2 regions of the Paenibacillus sp. FSL H8-0168 genome follow, and region 1 is predicted to be linked to the other one. Evidence: riboswitches for the same ligand, from Rfam matches in the RefSeq annotation. Region 1 holds a riboswitch; the other holds the start of a gene.
The links. A riboswitch is a leader RNA that binds a small molecule or an ion and turns the genes downstream of it on or off. The one in region 1 is predicted to bind ZMP and ZTP.
Positions count from the first base shown of each region.

Region 2: another riboswitch for ZMP and ZTP. It lies ahead of MHI21_RS23395 (TIGR01440 family protein); the one in region 1 lies ahead of MHI21_RS04725 (bifunctional 5,10-methylenetetrahydrofolate dehydrogenase/5,10-methenyltetrahydrofolate cyclohydrolase).

Region 1 is NZ_CP151948.1:1,027,850-1,035,853, reverse strand. Features, by position in the region: gene MHI21_RS04755 (Gfo/Idh/MocA family oxidoreductase) at 1-463, opposite strand, end outside; gene MHI21_RS04750 (deoxynucleoside kinase) at 661-1,302, opposite strand; gene MHI21_RS04745 (deoxynucleoside kinase) at 1,302-1,922, opposite strand; gene MHI21_RS04740 (response regulator transcription factor) at 2,068-2,667, opposite strand; gene MHI21_RS04735 (sensor histidine kinase) at 2,664-3,797, opposite strand; gene MHI21_RS04730 (fatty acid desaturase) at 3,866-4,927, opposite strand; ZMP/ZTP riboswitch at 5,141-5,225, shown strand; gene MHI21_RS04725 (bifunctional 5,10-methylenetetrahydrofolate dehydrogenase/5,10-methenyltetrahydrofolate cyclohydrolase) at 5,338-6,204, shown strand; gene MHI21_RS04720 (cyclodeaminase/cyclohydrolase family protein) at 6,201-6,836, shown strand; gene MHI21_RS04715 (stalk domain-containing protein) at 7,030-8,004, shown strand, end outside.
Region 2 is NZ_CP151948.1:5,293,448-5,301,451, reverse strand. Features, by position in the region: gene MHI21_RS23410 (L-threonylcarbamoyladenylate synthase) at 1-595, shown strand, start outside; gene MHI21_RS23405 (manganese efflux pump MntP family protein) at 738-1,298, shown strand; gene MHI21_RS23400 (low molecular weight protein arginine phosphatase) at 1,403-1,987, shown strand; ZMP/ZTP riboswitch at 2,066-2,147, shown strand; gene MHI21_RS23395 (TIGR01440 family protein) at 2,368-2,955, shown strand; gene glyA (serine hydroxymethyltransferase) at 3,076-4,326, shown strand; gene MHI21_RS23385 (sugar ABC transporter permease) at 4,501-5,382, shown strand; gene MHI21_RS23380 (carbohydrate ABC transporter permease) at 5,382-6,218, shown strand; gene MHI21_RS23375 (ABC transporter substrate-binding protein) at 6,234-7,499, shown strand; gene upp (uracil phosphoribosyltransferase) at 7,856-8,004, shown strand, end outside.

The DNA of each region.
Region 1 (8,004 bases):
GTGAGGAGTATTGACAATAGCTTGCAAAATAACGCCGAACCCGGCCTATTTTATACATATGATCCTTTATTATTTTAAAGTTAGGCATCAGTGTGGATTTAACGGCCTCCATCAGCAGAACATCGTTGTTGCGCGCGGCTTCGATCATGCTCTTCACCTCTGCTGCATTAGACGCAAAGGGTTTCTCACACAACACGTGCTTTCCGTGATTCATACATAAGATCGCCTGCTCCGCATGTAAGGAATTGGGGCTGGCAATATATACGGCATCGACCTGATCACTTGCGGCCATTTGCGCCAGGTCTGTAAAAACCTCCGGCTGGCTGTTATATTTGTCAGCAAAAGCTTTGCCCTTATCCTCTGTGCGTGAGTATACCGCCGTCAGGGAAAATTCGTCCGTCTCCATCGCAGCTTGAATAAACCTCTCTGTTATCCAGTTGGTTCCAACAATACCAAAACGCATCACAGTATCCCATCCTTCCCGTGAGTCATTACAATTCATATGTACCTATTCTCGCATTCCAGCCTAAACTTGTCCACTATACCGTTATTCATATCTCATGCTTTAACATGTTCATTCGACAAAAAAAGACTGTAGTCTATCAGCATAATTTATACTGATTGTACCACAGTCCCTGTCATTTATTTGGGGTTATATCTCTATTTTTTTGATATCACTTTTCCTACTTCTTCCAAAATGGCATCCATGGAAGCTGGGTCGTGTACATCATACTCATCAATGTTCAGACGCAGTACAGGACAGGCATCAAATTCGTTGATCCAATTGGAATATCTGCGATGCATTTGCTCCCAATAGGATCGCTCGGTCTGGATCTCCATCTCGCGACCACGCTCCTCAATCCGACTCAGTATGGAAGGCAAGCTGCCTTCCAAATAGATCAACACATCAGGGTGCGGGAAAAACGGTGTCATCACCATCGCCTCAAACAGGCTAGTATATGTTTCATAATCGGTAGGGTTCATCGTTCCCTGATCGGCATGCATTTTCGCAAAAATGCCTGTGTCCTCATAAATAGAACGATCCTGTACAAAACCTCCACCAGACAAGAAAATATTCTTTTGTTCCTTGAAGCGTTCCGCGAGAAAATAAATTTGCAAATGAAAGCTCCATCTTTCGAAATCGTGATAAAATTTCTCCAGATAGGGATTATGATCAACCTGCTCCAAAGAGGTTTTAAAACCAAGACGTCCGGCCAAAGCACCAGTCAGCGTAGATTTGCCTACACCCACTGTGCCCGCTACCGTAATCAGGGCATTCGCAGGAATGTTGTAATTATTCACTATATAAGCTCCTTTACATCGGAAACAATTTGTTTAAATTGTGCCTGGTTTTCTACAAAATCAATTTCATTCCCATTCACGGTCAATATAAGAGGGGAAGGGGGCTGTTCAGCGAGAAACTGCATGCCTTTATCATAATCTATGATCAATTGCTCCAGATAGGCGGGGTCCATCTCCTGTTCAAAAGAGCGTGCACGCTTGCGAATTCTCCCCAGCAAGGTATCCAAATCTGCTCTAATATAAATGATAATGTCCGGCTTAGGCATATCATCTGTGAGCAAATGATAGATTTGACGATATTTTTCGAGCTTCACACCCTTAAGTGTACGTTCGGCAAAAATTAAATTCTTGTAGATATGGTAATCAGAAATAACGGGCTGAGCTTTCTCGATATATTGCAGACCGGTATCCTCCAGCTGCTTGTACCGATTGCAGAGAAAGAACATTTCCAGCTGAAAACTCCACTCATCTATATTTTGATAAAATTTATCGAGAAATGGGTTCTCCTCGACAATCTCTTTGATCATCGGCAAATGTAGCTCGGTTGAAAGCATCGAAGCTAACGTCGTTTTACCTGCTCCGATTGGGCCTTCAACGGCTATAAATGGGGCTTGCTTCATGTAGTTCTGCTCCTCCTTGTACTCCAGTCCATCCTGTGGACAACTATCCTATTGTATCACAAGGTAGTACGATAAAGGCATACCAAATCTATGGATAAAACAAAAAAACAGAGCGCTACATTTTGCTTCATAGCGTCCCTGTTTCTCATTTAAACCAACCTTTTTCATTAAAACGTGTAATCGCCTCGATCCGGTTACTGACACCCAACTTATCGAGAATGACTGAAATATAATTGCGCACCGTCCCTGTCGTTAAATACAGTTCACCAGCAATCTCTTTTGTGTTCTTTCCGTCAGCGATGAGCGCTAAAACGGTCTTTTCACGCTCTGTTAGCGGGTTGACTTCGGCATAAGCATCATCGACCAGTTCCGGGGCATAGATACGCCGACCTGCCATAATACTGCGAATGGAGGAAGCCAGCTCTTCACTAGGACTGTCCTTGAGCAAATAACCGTGTGTCCCCGCCTTGATCGCTCGTTCAAAATACCCGGGGCGGGCAAACGTAGTTAAAATCAGCACCTTGCAGTTCAAGCCTTTGAGTTCCTCAGCCGCATCCAACCCGCTCTTGATCGGCATTTCGATGTCCATGATGCATATGTCTGGCTGGTGCAGCTTCACCAGTTCTATAGCTTCTTCCCCGTTGCTAGCTTTTCCGACTACTTTCATGTCCTCTTCCAAGTCCAGCAGGGAGGCTAGAGCACCCAGCAGCATACGCTGGTCCTCCGCGATGACAATTCGAATCATGGCCCCACCTCCTCATTCGGCTTTTCAGTGATATTGGGCACTTTAATAACCAGGGTCGTTCCCTGATCTGAACGCAGCTCCATACATCCGTTCACGAATTCGAGCCTTTCTTTCATACCTTGCAGACCATTTCCACGAAAGGTTCCATTTTCTCTCGTAATACCGACTCCATTATCCTGAATCCGAAGGGTTAATTCCTTACGAGACGGCTCAATGGTGATGGAACAAGCGGTGGCTCCACTGTGCTTAACCACATTTGTCACTGCTTCCTTCATACACATACTAAGGACATTTTCATTCATTAATGATGTATGCTCCAGCTTCGGGTCGCCCTCTAAAGTCAATTCAATGTGAGCAGCCTTTAAAATCTGCCGAATACGTAGCAGTTCATCCTCTAGTCGCATACCGCGCATTTGAGTAACCATTTCCCGCACCTCTTTTAACGCACTTCTCGCCGTGAGACGAACATCGTTAATTTCGACATGAGCCCGCTCCGGGTACTGATCTATCAGTTTGCCCGCCAAATCGCTCTTCAGCCCAATGAGTGACAGCTTCTGACCTAAGGTATCGTGCAGGTCGCGCGCAATTCTTTGCCGTTCCTCCAGCTTAATCAATTCCGATATTTTCTTATTGGCATCCTCTAACTGGACTTGGAGCCGATCGCTTTTGTTGCGATTAAAATTCGTAATCGGAAGGAGAATCACACCGATCAGATTGAGCAGGATAAAAGGAATCTGTTTAATAAAAACGGGATTTTGAGAAACAAAACCGTAATTGATCAATCCAATCGTAATAACCATTAAAATAATATACAGCGTCGTAAATGCAGCCTTACTTTTAATATTACCGATCAGATAGGCGATAAATATGGAAAAATACATATAGCTAAACAGCAGTGTCATGGTAATCGATATGGCAATTTGTACACTGGTCCAAAAGTATATGAGCCAGCCTTTCGAGACAAAAGCCAATACATAACATGCAAAAAACACCAAAATAATAGCAGTACCCAGAATAATATGACTTGTAGATGAAGAGCTAAAGTAGTAAAAGGGCAGGATATAAAAGACGACCCACACATAAGGGCTAAGCCCTGTATTTCTTTGGAAAATCTGATACCATTTTTGCATCCTGCCCACCCTCTTCTACTTCACTTGACTTATATCTCTTATCATATCATACCAAGTTTTGTACAAAGTTATTTTCTTTCTGTGCTTACAACAGGTGTAGGGATGGGTTTCGTAACTGCAACCCGTTTGCTGAGGAGCGGCTTCACTTGTTTAAAGGTCAAAAAGGTTTTCGTATTTTCATCCCAAAGGCGGAACTTCAATGATTGCAGACTGCTACTTACTGTGATCGTGGTCGCCTTTTGAAGTAACGGTGTCGCTTCATGCGCTTTTTCCAAATTATAATTTGGCACTTTGGGGCTCAAATGATGAACGTGATGAAATCCGATATTCCCCGTAATCCATTGCAATACTTTAGGAAGCTTGTAGTAAGAGCTGCCTTCTACGGCTGCATTAATATAACTCCACTCTTCATCGTGCTCAAAATACGAATCCTCAAATTGATGTTGTACATAGAACAACCAGATGCCCAACATACCGGATACAAAAAAGATAGGTGCCTGTACGAGAAGGAAGGCCTGCCATCCAATAGCCCAGCACAACAGTGCATACAATGCAACGATGGATATATTCGTCACATGAGTGTTCATTTTTTCCTTGCGTTTGGCTGTCTTGATATTAAAGCGATAGGAAATCAAAAAAGTATAGATCGGACCTAGCCCGAACATAACCCAAGGATTTCGATATATGCGATAGGCCAGCCGTGTCCAAGTTGAAGCCTCTGTGTACTCTTCTACCGTAAGCACCCACATGTCACCTGTGCCTCTTTTATCCAGATTACTGCTTGTTGCATGGTGGATCGCGTGACTATTTTTCCATTGATGATAAGGACAGAGCGTAATAATACCTGTAATCGTTCCCACAATGTCGTTCAGCTTGCGGCTTTTGAAGAAGGATTGATGACCACAATCATGAAAAATAATAAACGTCCGTACCACAAACCCCGATGCAACAATGGCAATGGGAAGCGTCAGCCAGTACGAAACCGACAGGCTAAGATAAGCAGCATACCACAATAGGATCAGTGGACCCAAAGTATTGATGAGTTGCAGAACGCTGGATTTCGTGTTTATTTTCTCGTAGGGAGCCATATTTTTTTTCAATTGGGCTAATGGGAGTTGTGTCATACTCATTATGATCCTCCTTTAAAATGACGCCTATACCTTGATCCTGTTAGGCGTACATGTTGATCTAATCTCAGTATAAGGTGAAGACTGTAGACGCTGTAGTCATAAACGTCAGCTCGGGTATATGACATTTGTCATATAGACAAGTAACATAACCCGTTTTCCAAATGTTCGCGGGTTTCTTTTCTGAGGATTATTTGTTAAAATATAAGACATAATAACGCTGTATGTGACTGGCGAAGTCAGTGGAATGAACCACGAGGGAGCATACAAAAAAAGCGTACCGTTCGCCTGGGAGAAGTATTTGCAGAGGATTCGTCTGTCTTGACGACCTTGTGCAAATACTTTTTTTCGTTTTACAAGACCATGACACCCTGTTGATAAATCATTCGATAAATTCAGAGGAGGCTCGGACTATGGCTATTATCATGAAATCCAAAGAAGCAGCTGAGCAAGTATATGCAACGATCCGTTCACAGGTAGAAGAAATGAAGCAGCAAGGACACCGTCCCCATCTGGCGACACTATTGGTAGAAGGTGATCCGGCATCTGCCTACTATGCCCGGACCAAGCAAAAAATAGCGGAGAAGCTGGGCATCTCATTTCATCTCCATACTTTTGATCGTCATGTTAGCGAAACCGAGCTACTGCACCTGATCGGCAGTCTGAACGATGCATCCCATGTACATGGCATTATGCTGGAACTGCCGCTTCCCCAACATCTTTCCGCCTCCGTTATTAAACAATCCATCGCCCCCTACAAGGATATTGATGGGATTACACCTGATAACAAGCTGGCTACCGTAACAGGTGACGCCGGACTATATCCCGCAACACCTCAAGCCTGTATCGAGCTACTTAAGCATTACGGTCACACATTGGCAGGCAAAAATGTCACTCTCGTGGGCATCGGACAGACAGTGGGACTTCCCCTTTTCCACATGTTGCAAAGAGAAAATGCCACCGTTACCGCCTGTCATGCAGGAACACGTGATATTGCAGAGCATCTGAGCCATGCAGACATTGCCTTCGTCGCAGTCGGATGCCCTGATGTGATTACACAGGATATGGTTCATCCCGGTCTGATTTTGGTAGATGCGGGAATTAATGAGACGCTAGAGGGAAAAATAGTGGGGGATGCCGCTTTAGACGTTGGGGAAAAGGTCCATGCCATTTCTCCGGTTCCCGGCGGTGTTGGCACCTTAACAACTGCGATTTTATACAAAAATCTGCTCAAAGCAATACATCTGCAACACTACTCCAGAGAGGTGGTCTATTCATGAGTGAACTGTCGTGGAATCATTCCATCGGGCATTTTCTAAAAGAGGCTGCAAGTGCAGCGCCTACCCCCGGCGGAGGAAGTGTATCCGCACTGGCTGCGGCACTAGGCGCGGCTATGACCTCCATGACCGCCAACCTTTCACAAGGAGAAAAATATGCGCATATCCATGAACAAATCACGGACGTCATTAGCAGCATGGAAAGATTGTCTACACATTGTGAGGAACTAATGGTCGCAGACATCCAATCCTTTGAACAGTACATGACCGCGCTGCGTTTGCCCAAGGAAACGGACGAAGAAAAGCGCTATCGTATCCATTCCTTACAGACAGCGGTGATCGCTGCCATTGAGGTCCCCATGCGCCTGCTGGAAGTATGCCGGGACGGATTGTCGCAAGCCTACAACATTGTGGAAATGTCCAATAAAAATGTGATTTCGGATCTTGGCATCGGCGCAATCCTGTTCGAAGCCGCCGCTCAATCTGCCCTGCTTACCGTCGACATTAACCTTGCTTCGCTGAAAGATTTGGATGTCAAATACTCCTATGAGACCAAAACAGCCGCACTCATCCGTGAAATCGGACAGATCAAAGAACAAACCTTGTTGATGGTGCGCAGTCGAATAGCGAATTAGATTGCTCATAACCGTGTTTAACCTGTTCGAACCAATATATTCTGCTTACTCATTAAAAAATAGCCTCCAAATCCATCTCTAATCGTGGGTTTGGAGGTTATTTTATTGAAATTGATACATTTTGGAAAACTTTTCTATATAATTTACGTCTATGGATAGGGGGATACATTGATCAAGAAATGAGGAAAATCGTATGAAAAGACGGGCTCTATTACTCAGTATAATCACGTTATTGCTGCTCAGTCCTAGTGTATGGGCGGCCGGAGACAACTCCACATCCCATATTCGCTCCTATGATTCTGGAAGTTTAATTCAGTCTGATGGAAGCTTGTGGCTGTGGGGTTATAATCAATCCGTACCGACTCGTGTAGAGGGTAAGCCGGACGTTGTAAAAACATTTTCTAATATCATCAACGAGGGCGATCTGGTATTTACCTTACAAGACCACTCTGCTTGGTATGTGCCTAGAAATAATATTGCTGAATCCGTGAAATTCGTTCCTCTGGAAGGATTACAGAACCTCGCAGCTGTAAGTAATTTGAATGATCATGTGCTCGCTCTGAGCAGCGAAGGCAGCATATCTTCCGCTGAACGGCTCGACAATGGAAACATCTCTAGTCCTTTTCAAACCCTATCTGGCATCGACGAGGTTGCCAATATTGATAGTTACTATGAGGAAAGACCGGATTATGAGGAACGCTGGATATTTCTAAAGAAAGACGGCAGTGTATGGAAAAATACAAAAGCCTTGCAGGGCTTCGAACCTATTTCATCATTAAAGGATATTACGTCAATCGCTAAAAACATAGCCTTAAAAAAAGATGGCACCGTGTGGACGTGGCCCAAAGAATTTGATAAAAATGCAACTCCGTCCGAAACTCTATCCGTATCGCAAATTCAAGCCTTATCGGATATCAAGACAATCAAGGCCAATAGGTATTCCAATCTCGCAATTGATCAGCAAGGTCGGCTATGGTTCTGGGGTGCTACAGTTACAGGTTACTCAGATAATACAACCTATCACAACGAAAATACCCCTGTACTATTAACAGGAGTAAAGGATGTTAAAGACGCCTTTTTCGCCGAACGCTCCATACTTGCCCTCACCACAGCTGGGAATGTATATGTTGCGTCTCTAGATGGTGAAAAGTTACCATCTAATACACCC
Region 2 (8,004 bases), 1.5 Mb from region 1:
GCATGTGCGAGAGGATCTGGAGGGCCGCATCGGCGGCATTTTAGACGGAGGTCCCACTGGGGTGGGGCTGGAGTCCACGGTGGTGCAGGCGGGTGACGACGGAACCGTCACCATCCTGCGCCCTGGCGGCGTGACGGCCGAGCAGCTCGCTGCGGTTGCTCGCGCCGTCGTGCTGGACCCGGCGTTGGCCGCTACGCCCGGGGAAGACGCAGACAGCCCGGCGCCGCGCTCGCCGGGCATGAAGTACACGCACTACGCGCCGCGAGGCCGCTTGAGCGTGGTACAAGGCCCGTCGTCCGTTGAGGTGACGGGCTGGATTCGCGCCGCGCTGGCGGAGGCTTCCGCGCGCGGGGAGCGCACGGCAGTGCTCGCGTTCGACGAGCATGCCGCCGGCTACGCCGGAGAACGCGTCTACACGCTAGGCAAGCTGGACGCGCTCCATGAGGCAGCGCAGCGCCTGTACGGCGTGCTGCGCCGCTGCGACGAGGACGGCGTCACCTACATTTTGGCGGAATCCTGTCCGCCGAAGGGATTGGGAGACGCCGTCATGAACCGCCTGCTTAAAGCGGCAGGTCACCGAATCGTCCGCTTGTAGCTTCTGTCGAATCAGAGCCTCTTATATTAAATTTTCCTCCCTCCTCGTCTCGGTATTGGGTACTTTCAGTACATGCTTGTACTGATTTGCCCCTTGTCCGCATAACGTGTACAAGAACAGACGGATAATGGAGGGATGGAGTATGCTGGCAGCCTCTGCCCATGCCGGGCAGGTTGTAACGATTCTGATCATGGCGGTAGCGCTAGGAATGGATGCGTTATCGCTGGGCGTAGGGATCGGCATGAAGGGGATACGCCTGCGAGACGTGCTGCGCATCAGTACTGTCATTGGCTTTTTTCATATTCTGATGCCATTACTGGGAATGTTCACAGGCCATTATATGAGTTCTTTATTAGGTCATGTGACGGCCTACTTCGCAGGGGGTCTACTCATCCTTTTGGGCGGGCATATGGTGTATAATTCCTTTAAAGGGGACGGCGTACAGGTATTGGATCATCGTTCGCCTTTAGGCCTTTTGCTGTTTGCACTTGGGGTGAGCGTTGACTCATTTTCTGTAGGAGTGTCACTAGGTATGTTCCAGAGTGATCTGGTGCTGTCCGTTCTGGCGTTTGGTTTTTGCGGGGGAGCAATGGCGATGCTGGGCCTGCTGCTGGGTCGCAAGGTCAGCCGTAATCTAGGAGATTATGGGGAAGCAGTGGGTGGTGCCATTTTGTTGGCATTCGGCTTTATGTTTATGTTTTGATTTTAGCGTAGACAGTGTAAAATAAGTGCAGGGTTATCGTAAAGGATTAGGATTATAGTAATCCTCTGTTTATATATTTTTTTAACATACGGGGGGTGAAAACGTTGAAGAATATCTTATTCGTATGCACAGGGAATACCTGTCGCAGTCCAATGGCTGAAGGGATGCTACGTAAGTTGGCTGCTGAGCATGGGCTAGAACTGGAAGTGCGTTCTGCGGGAGTAGCCGCGATGGAAGGCACGCCGATATCCCGACATGCAGAGGCGGTTCTACGTGATCACGATATATCCGATCAGATCACTTCAACCCCTTTGAGCGACGGGCTTGCCGGGTGGGCGCATCTGATCTTAACCTTGACGCAAGGACATAAACAGCACGTAATTCAGCGCTTTCCCCAAACGGCGGGCAAAGTATTTACACTTAAGGAATATGTGGAGAACCGGGATGCGGTGTTGAATGATGTACAGGAGTTGGATGGTTTATATGCTTCACAGCAGTTGATGGCTTCACTTGGACAAGAGCTATCGGCGCAGGAGCGTGAACGAATGATTGAATTACACCAACGGATTCCGGGCTTTGATATTTCAGATCCGTTTGGCGGTTCGCGAGAAGACTACGATGTCACAGCTGCAGAAATCCGTACGGCGCTGCACAAGCTGCTGGACAAGCTAAAGGCTTCTTCCGAATAAAATTGGTATTACTCATCTGTTTTGTACGGAATCTGTTGATTTTCGGCGGCTAATCCGTTAAGATAAGGTGGAAAAATGAGAATCCGATGTAACTGGCGACAAAAGTGGGATTAACCACGATGGAGCATCGGATATACGGCCGGTCGCCTGGGCAAAAGAGCAATTCCACATAGGTGTGGACTGCTCTTTTTTTCATATACAAGTTGAGCCAGATTGTTAGCTGAGAGTTGATTCCTTTAAAGGTTCTTCCATTTTTTCTGCTCGAAATCTGAAACATCGGCTATAATATAGTCAGATTGTGATCAGGAGAGAGTGTGTTGAACTTGGGGCATGAGACCGTGCCTAGTCTCTGAGAGACTGTTCAACCAAAGGAGGTTCCAATAGTGGGACAATTGGATCATGAGATTTCGCTGGAAGCACAGACCACTTCTGTTGTGCGGGAAATCGCAGAAGCAGCCAGTCTCAAGGCTGGCCGCCTGCTGGTTATTGGCGTTAGCACAAGTGAAGTGGCTGGAAGTCGGATTGGTACGGCGGGAGCGCTCGATGTGGCTCAGCAACTGTTGTCTGGAGTAGAGTCCGTTCGCAGGGAGTATGGCTTTGATGTGGCGTTTCAATGCTGTGAGCATTTAAACCGAGCGCTGGTCGTTGAACGGGCTGTGCTGGAGCGACTGGGACTGACGGAGGTTGCAGCTGTTCCTGTTCGTACAGCAGGAGGCTCTATGGCCACCGTCGCCTATCGTTCTATGAGTGACGCGTGTTTGGCGGCGAACGTGCAGGCCCATGCCGGGATAGACATCGGCGAAACGCTGATTGGCATGCATCTGCGACCCATTGCTGTTCCATTTCGCCCAAGTCTTCGCTGGATTGGCGAAGCACGTGTGACAGCGGCATTCACCCGTCCTCCACTTATTGGTGGACAACGGGCAGTGTATAGTCTGGAGCAAGAAGTCGGCGGAAACTGCGATTAGCATTTGGCATGGCGGCATGTTTGTACTAATCTTTTTTGCATTGATGATGAGGTACCCAACAGAGGAGCAGGCGTTTGCTTGTATACCCAACAATTGACTATGGAGAGGGAGTAATCAATCATGATGGAACACCTGCGTAAAAGTGACCCGGCAGTGATGGAAGCAATGGGACTTGAACTGAAACGACAACGCCACAATATCGAGCTAATCGCATCCGAGAACATTGTCAGTGAAGCAGTAATGGAAGCCATGGGCTCCGTGCTGACGAATAAATATGCTGAAGGTTATCCGAACAAACGCTACTATGGTGGCTGTGAGCATGTAGATATCGTTGAAGACATCGCACGTGACCGCGCAAAAGAATTGTTCGGCGCCGAGCATGCTAACGTGCAGCCTCACTCTGGAGCACAAGCCAACATGGCGGTGTATCTGGCAGCTCTCAAACCTGGAGATACTGTACTGGGTATGAATCTGGCGCATGGTGGCCATTTAACACACGGAAGTCCGGTTAACGCTTCCGGCTTGTTGTATAACTTTGCTGCTTACGGTGTACGCGAAGACAACTTCCGCATCGACTACGATGAAGTGCGCAAGGCAGCCTTTAAGCACCGCCCTCGTCTGATTGTAGCTGGCGCGAGTGCATATCCGCGTACTATTGATTTTGAAGCATTTGCTTCCATTGCCAATGATGTAGGTGCTCTGTTCATGGTGGATATGGCACATATCGCAGGTCTCGTGGCAGCGGGAATTCACCCAAGTCCAGTTCCGCATGCCCAATTTGTAACAACAACAACACACAAAACGCTGCGTGGTCCGCGCGGGGGTCTGATTCTGACTCGCAAAGCATGGGCGCAAGCGATTGATAAAGCTATTTTCCCTGGTACTCAAGGGGGGCCACTGATGCATGTGATCGCGTCCAAAGCGGTTGCTTTGGGTGAAGCGCTCCAGCCATCGTTCAAAACCTATGCGCAAAACGTAGTTCGCAACGCACAGGTGCTGGCTGAAACATTGTTGGCTGAAGGGATTAACATTGTATCCGGTGGTACGGATAACCATCTGATGCTGTTGGATACGCGCAATTTGAATATCACAGGTAAAGAAGCAGAGCATGTATTGGATTCGGTGGGCATCACGGTCAATAAAAATGCGATTCCTTTTGACCCGACCAGTCCATTCGTAACAAGCGGAATTCGTATTGGTACACCTGCTGCAACATCTCGTGGTATGGATGAAGAGGCTATGGTCAAAATCGGTAAAATCATTGCTGAAACCCTTAAAAACCCGAAAGATGATACTGTATTGTCCAAAGCAAGCCAAGCGGTTGGCGAGTTGACAGATAAGTTCCCGATTTATCCAGGAACTCAATACTAATTCATCGACATTCATAATTTTTATGTTATAGGCTGTTTTCCTTCCGTAAGCCGGAGGAGAACAGTCTTTTTTTGCTTCCGAACGACTCGAAACATACATTTTTGGGTAATAAGCGATTACAGTAAGGGTTTATGCGCGCTATCCTTCATGATCTACGACAAAGGAGTGATTGCATTGAGTCAAAGAAAATCCCCGCAATTATTGCAGCAACTCGTATTTGTAGGACCGATGGCGTTGTTTTTCGTCTTGATTATGGTCATTCCGTTCCTGCTGGGGCTGTATTATTCCATGACGAACTGGGATGGAGTATCTGAAAATATCCGATGGCTCGGACTAGGGAATTACGTTCATATTTTTAGGGATGATCCAGATTTTCGTAATGCATTCTGGTTTACGGTCCGGTTTACCGTATGTGGTGTCATTCTGACGAACCTGATTGGCTTTTTCCTAGCCTATGCACTTACCAAACCGTTGCGTACCCGTAATGCACTGCGAACTGTATTTTTTATGCCCAATATGATTGGCGGCTTGCTGCTCGGCTTTATCTGGCAATTTATATTTGTACGCGGCTTTTCTGCAGTAGGTGAGGCAACAGGGCTTTCTTTTTTTAAACTGCCGTGGCTGGGTGATGGGCCAACTGCTTTTTGGGGAACTGTCATTGTGTTTGTGTGGCAATATGCAGGTTATCTCATGGTTATTTACATATCCTCGTTAAATAATGTCCCGCATGCCCTTATTGAATCGGCACAAATCGACGGTGCGAGCCGAAGACAGATTCTGCGTCATATTGTAGTGCCACTTATTATGCCAGCGGTGACCGTCTGCTTGTTCCTGGCGATATCCTGGTCCTTTAAAGTATTTGAGTTGAATTTGGCTCTCACAAAGGGGGGGCCTTTCAAGTCGACAGAGTCTGTAGCGTTGGACATATATAATGAAGCGTTTACAAATAACCGACTTGGATTAGGGACTGCCAAAGCTATGATTTTCTTTGTGGTCGTTGCAATCATTACCAGCATTCAGGTGCGTCTCACGAAGAAAAAGGAGGTCGAAATGTAATGGGAAAAACGTCAAACTATCGTTTGGGCACATGGGCTGCTGAAATATTTCTAATTGTGATCGGGTTAATCTTTCTGGTTCCGTTTTATTTTTTGCTCGTAAACTCCGTTAAATCCTTTGGCGACATTTTGGCCCATTCCGCTTCGTGGCCGACAACCTTCCGTTTTGAAAACTATGCTAACGCCTGGAATAAAATAAATTTTCCCACAGCACTGGGGAATTCACTGATTGTCACGATCGTCAGTAATGCGCTTTTGCTACTAATCAGCTCGATGGCCGCTTACCAGATGGTTCGGCATGACACTCGTTTTAACCGGTTCCTGTTCGGTTTGCTTGTGGCTGCGATGGTAGTTCCCTTTCAATCGATTATGTTGCCGCTTATGGAAGTGTCCAACGTATTGAGCTTGAACAACAGTATACCGGGACTGATCTTATGTTATCTGGGTTTTGGAGCGCCTTTATCCGTTTTTCTTTTTCATGGCTTTATTAAAACGGTACCTATTGAGATCGAGCAGGCGGCAAGGGTGGACGGTTCATCCCGGTACGGGGTGTTCTTTCGCATCGTTTGTCCGCTGCTGCTGCCTATGTTCGTAACCGTGCTTATCTTGAATACCTTATGGATCTGGAATGACTATCTGTTGCCTTCGCTCATTTTGAATGATCCTGAGCTGCGCACCATTCCGATTGCAACCTATATGTTGTTTGGTCAGTACACCAAGCAATGGGACTTGGCGCTGCCAGCACTGGTGTTGGGGATCACGCCAATTGTTGTGTTTTTTCTGGTGATGCAAAAATACATCGTTTCTGGCATTGCAGCCGGCGCGGTCAAAGGCTGAAGGGAGAGATAATCGATGAAAAAAACAGCGTTACTTGTCATCTCCTTGATGGTGCTGCTCGCATGTACACTTGCAGGTTGTGGAAATACGAAGGCTCAACAGAGTGAGACAAAAACGATACACATTTATCAATTCAAAGTAGAGATATCGGAACCGTTAAACAAGCTGAAGGCTGAATATGAAAAGACCCATCCTGGCATCAAGCTGGATATCCAATCTGTCGGTGGTGGTACGGACTATGGTGCTTCGTTGAAGGCTAAATTCGCATCAGGCGATCAGCCGGACATTTTTACAAATGAGGGCTACCAAGACCGCGATACGTGGTTGGAGTACTTGGAGGATTTGTCGGATCAGCCATGGGTGAAGGATCTGGACGATTTCGCTCGTAAGCCGATGACAGTTAACGGTAAGATTTATGGACAGCCTATGAACCTAGAAGGATTTGGATTTGTTTATAACAAGGATTTATTTAAAAAAGCGGGCATAACCAAACTGCCTCAGACGATAGATGAACTGGAGGAAGCAGCCAAGCGACTGAAAGCGGCAGGGATTATACCTTTTGCTAACGGGTATGCGGAATGGTGGGTTCTAGGGAACCATTTTATCAATATCCCGTTTGCCAGACAGCCGAACCCGGAAAGTTATGTTGAGGATTTAAACAAAGGAACGGCTCGCATCCCCGGTAACCCCGTGTTCGATCAGTGGGTGAAGTTGCTTGACCTGACTATAAAATATGGGAACCGCAATCCGCTCACGACGGATTACAATACACAAGTGACACTGTTTTCGACAGGTAAGGCTGCTATGATGCACCAGGGGAACTGGACGCAACCGCAAATGGATGGAATTAATCCTAACTTGAATTTGGGTATTCTCCCTGCGCCTATAGACAATGATCCCTCCACAGGAGGTAGACTCGCGGTGGGAGTGGCCTCGAACTGGGTGATCAATAAAAATTCGCCTGTGAAGCAGGAGGCAAAAGAATTTCTCAATTGGTTGGTCACATCAGAAACAGGCAAACATTATATCACCAAGGAATTTAAGTTTGTTCCTGCCTTCAAAAGTATCACGTCTAGTGACGAGACGACAGGTGATCTAGGTGCAGAAATATCTCGGCATGTGAGGGAAGGCAAGATATGGAGTTGGAACTTTCAACGCTTCCCGAAAGGGCTAAATCAGGATTTAAGCAGTAGTATGCAAGCCTATATTGCAGGGGTTATCACGAAGGACGAAATGCTTCAGCAATTTCAGGGGGCGTGGGATAATTTGAAGTATAGATAAAAGAATACCGCTGCATGAGGAAGCAAAGGCTATAGCATGGGCAGGAATTTTAAAGCCAGCAGGCTTTGACGGTCAAGTGCCGTCAGGGCCTTTTTGATGTGATTTTATGTGACGAAAGTCACACGTGAAGTGGTCCTATTAAGTATTTTACATGTCATATCTTTCCCTTGACAAAAGGTTACGGTGGCAGGTGTTAAATCAATCAAGGGAATGTTATAATAAACAGGATTTACAGGCACGCATTGCATCTGTGCTTATTTGGTTTGTGCAAATAGGTTACATAGATCCTTTCGACTCAGGATAGTTCGATATACTGGCGCGAAAGAACGTGACGATAATACCGGAGGGAATATATTATGGCGAAACTGGTGGTTTGCGATCACCCTTTGATCCAACACAAGCTTACATTTATCCGCGATGTGCGGACCAACACCAAGGATTTCCGCGAGCTGGTGGATGAAGTAGCAACATTGATGGCTTATGAAATTACACGGGATATCCCGCT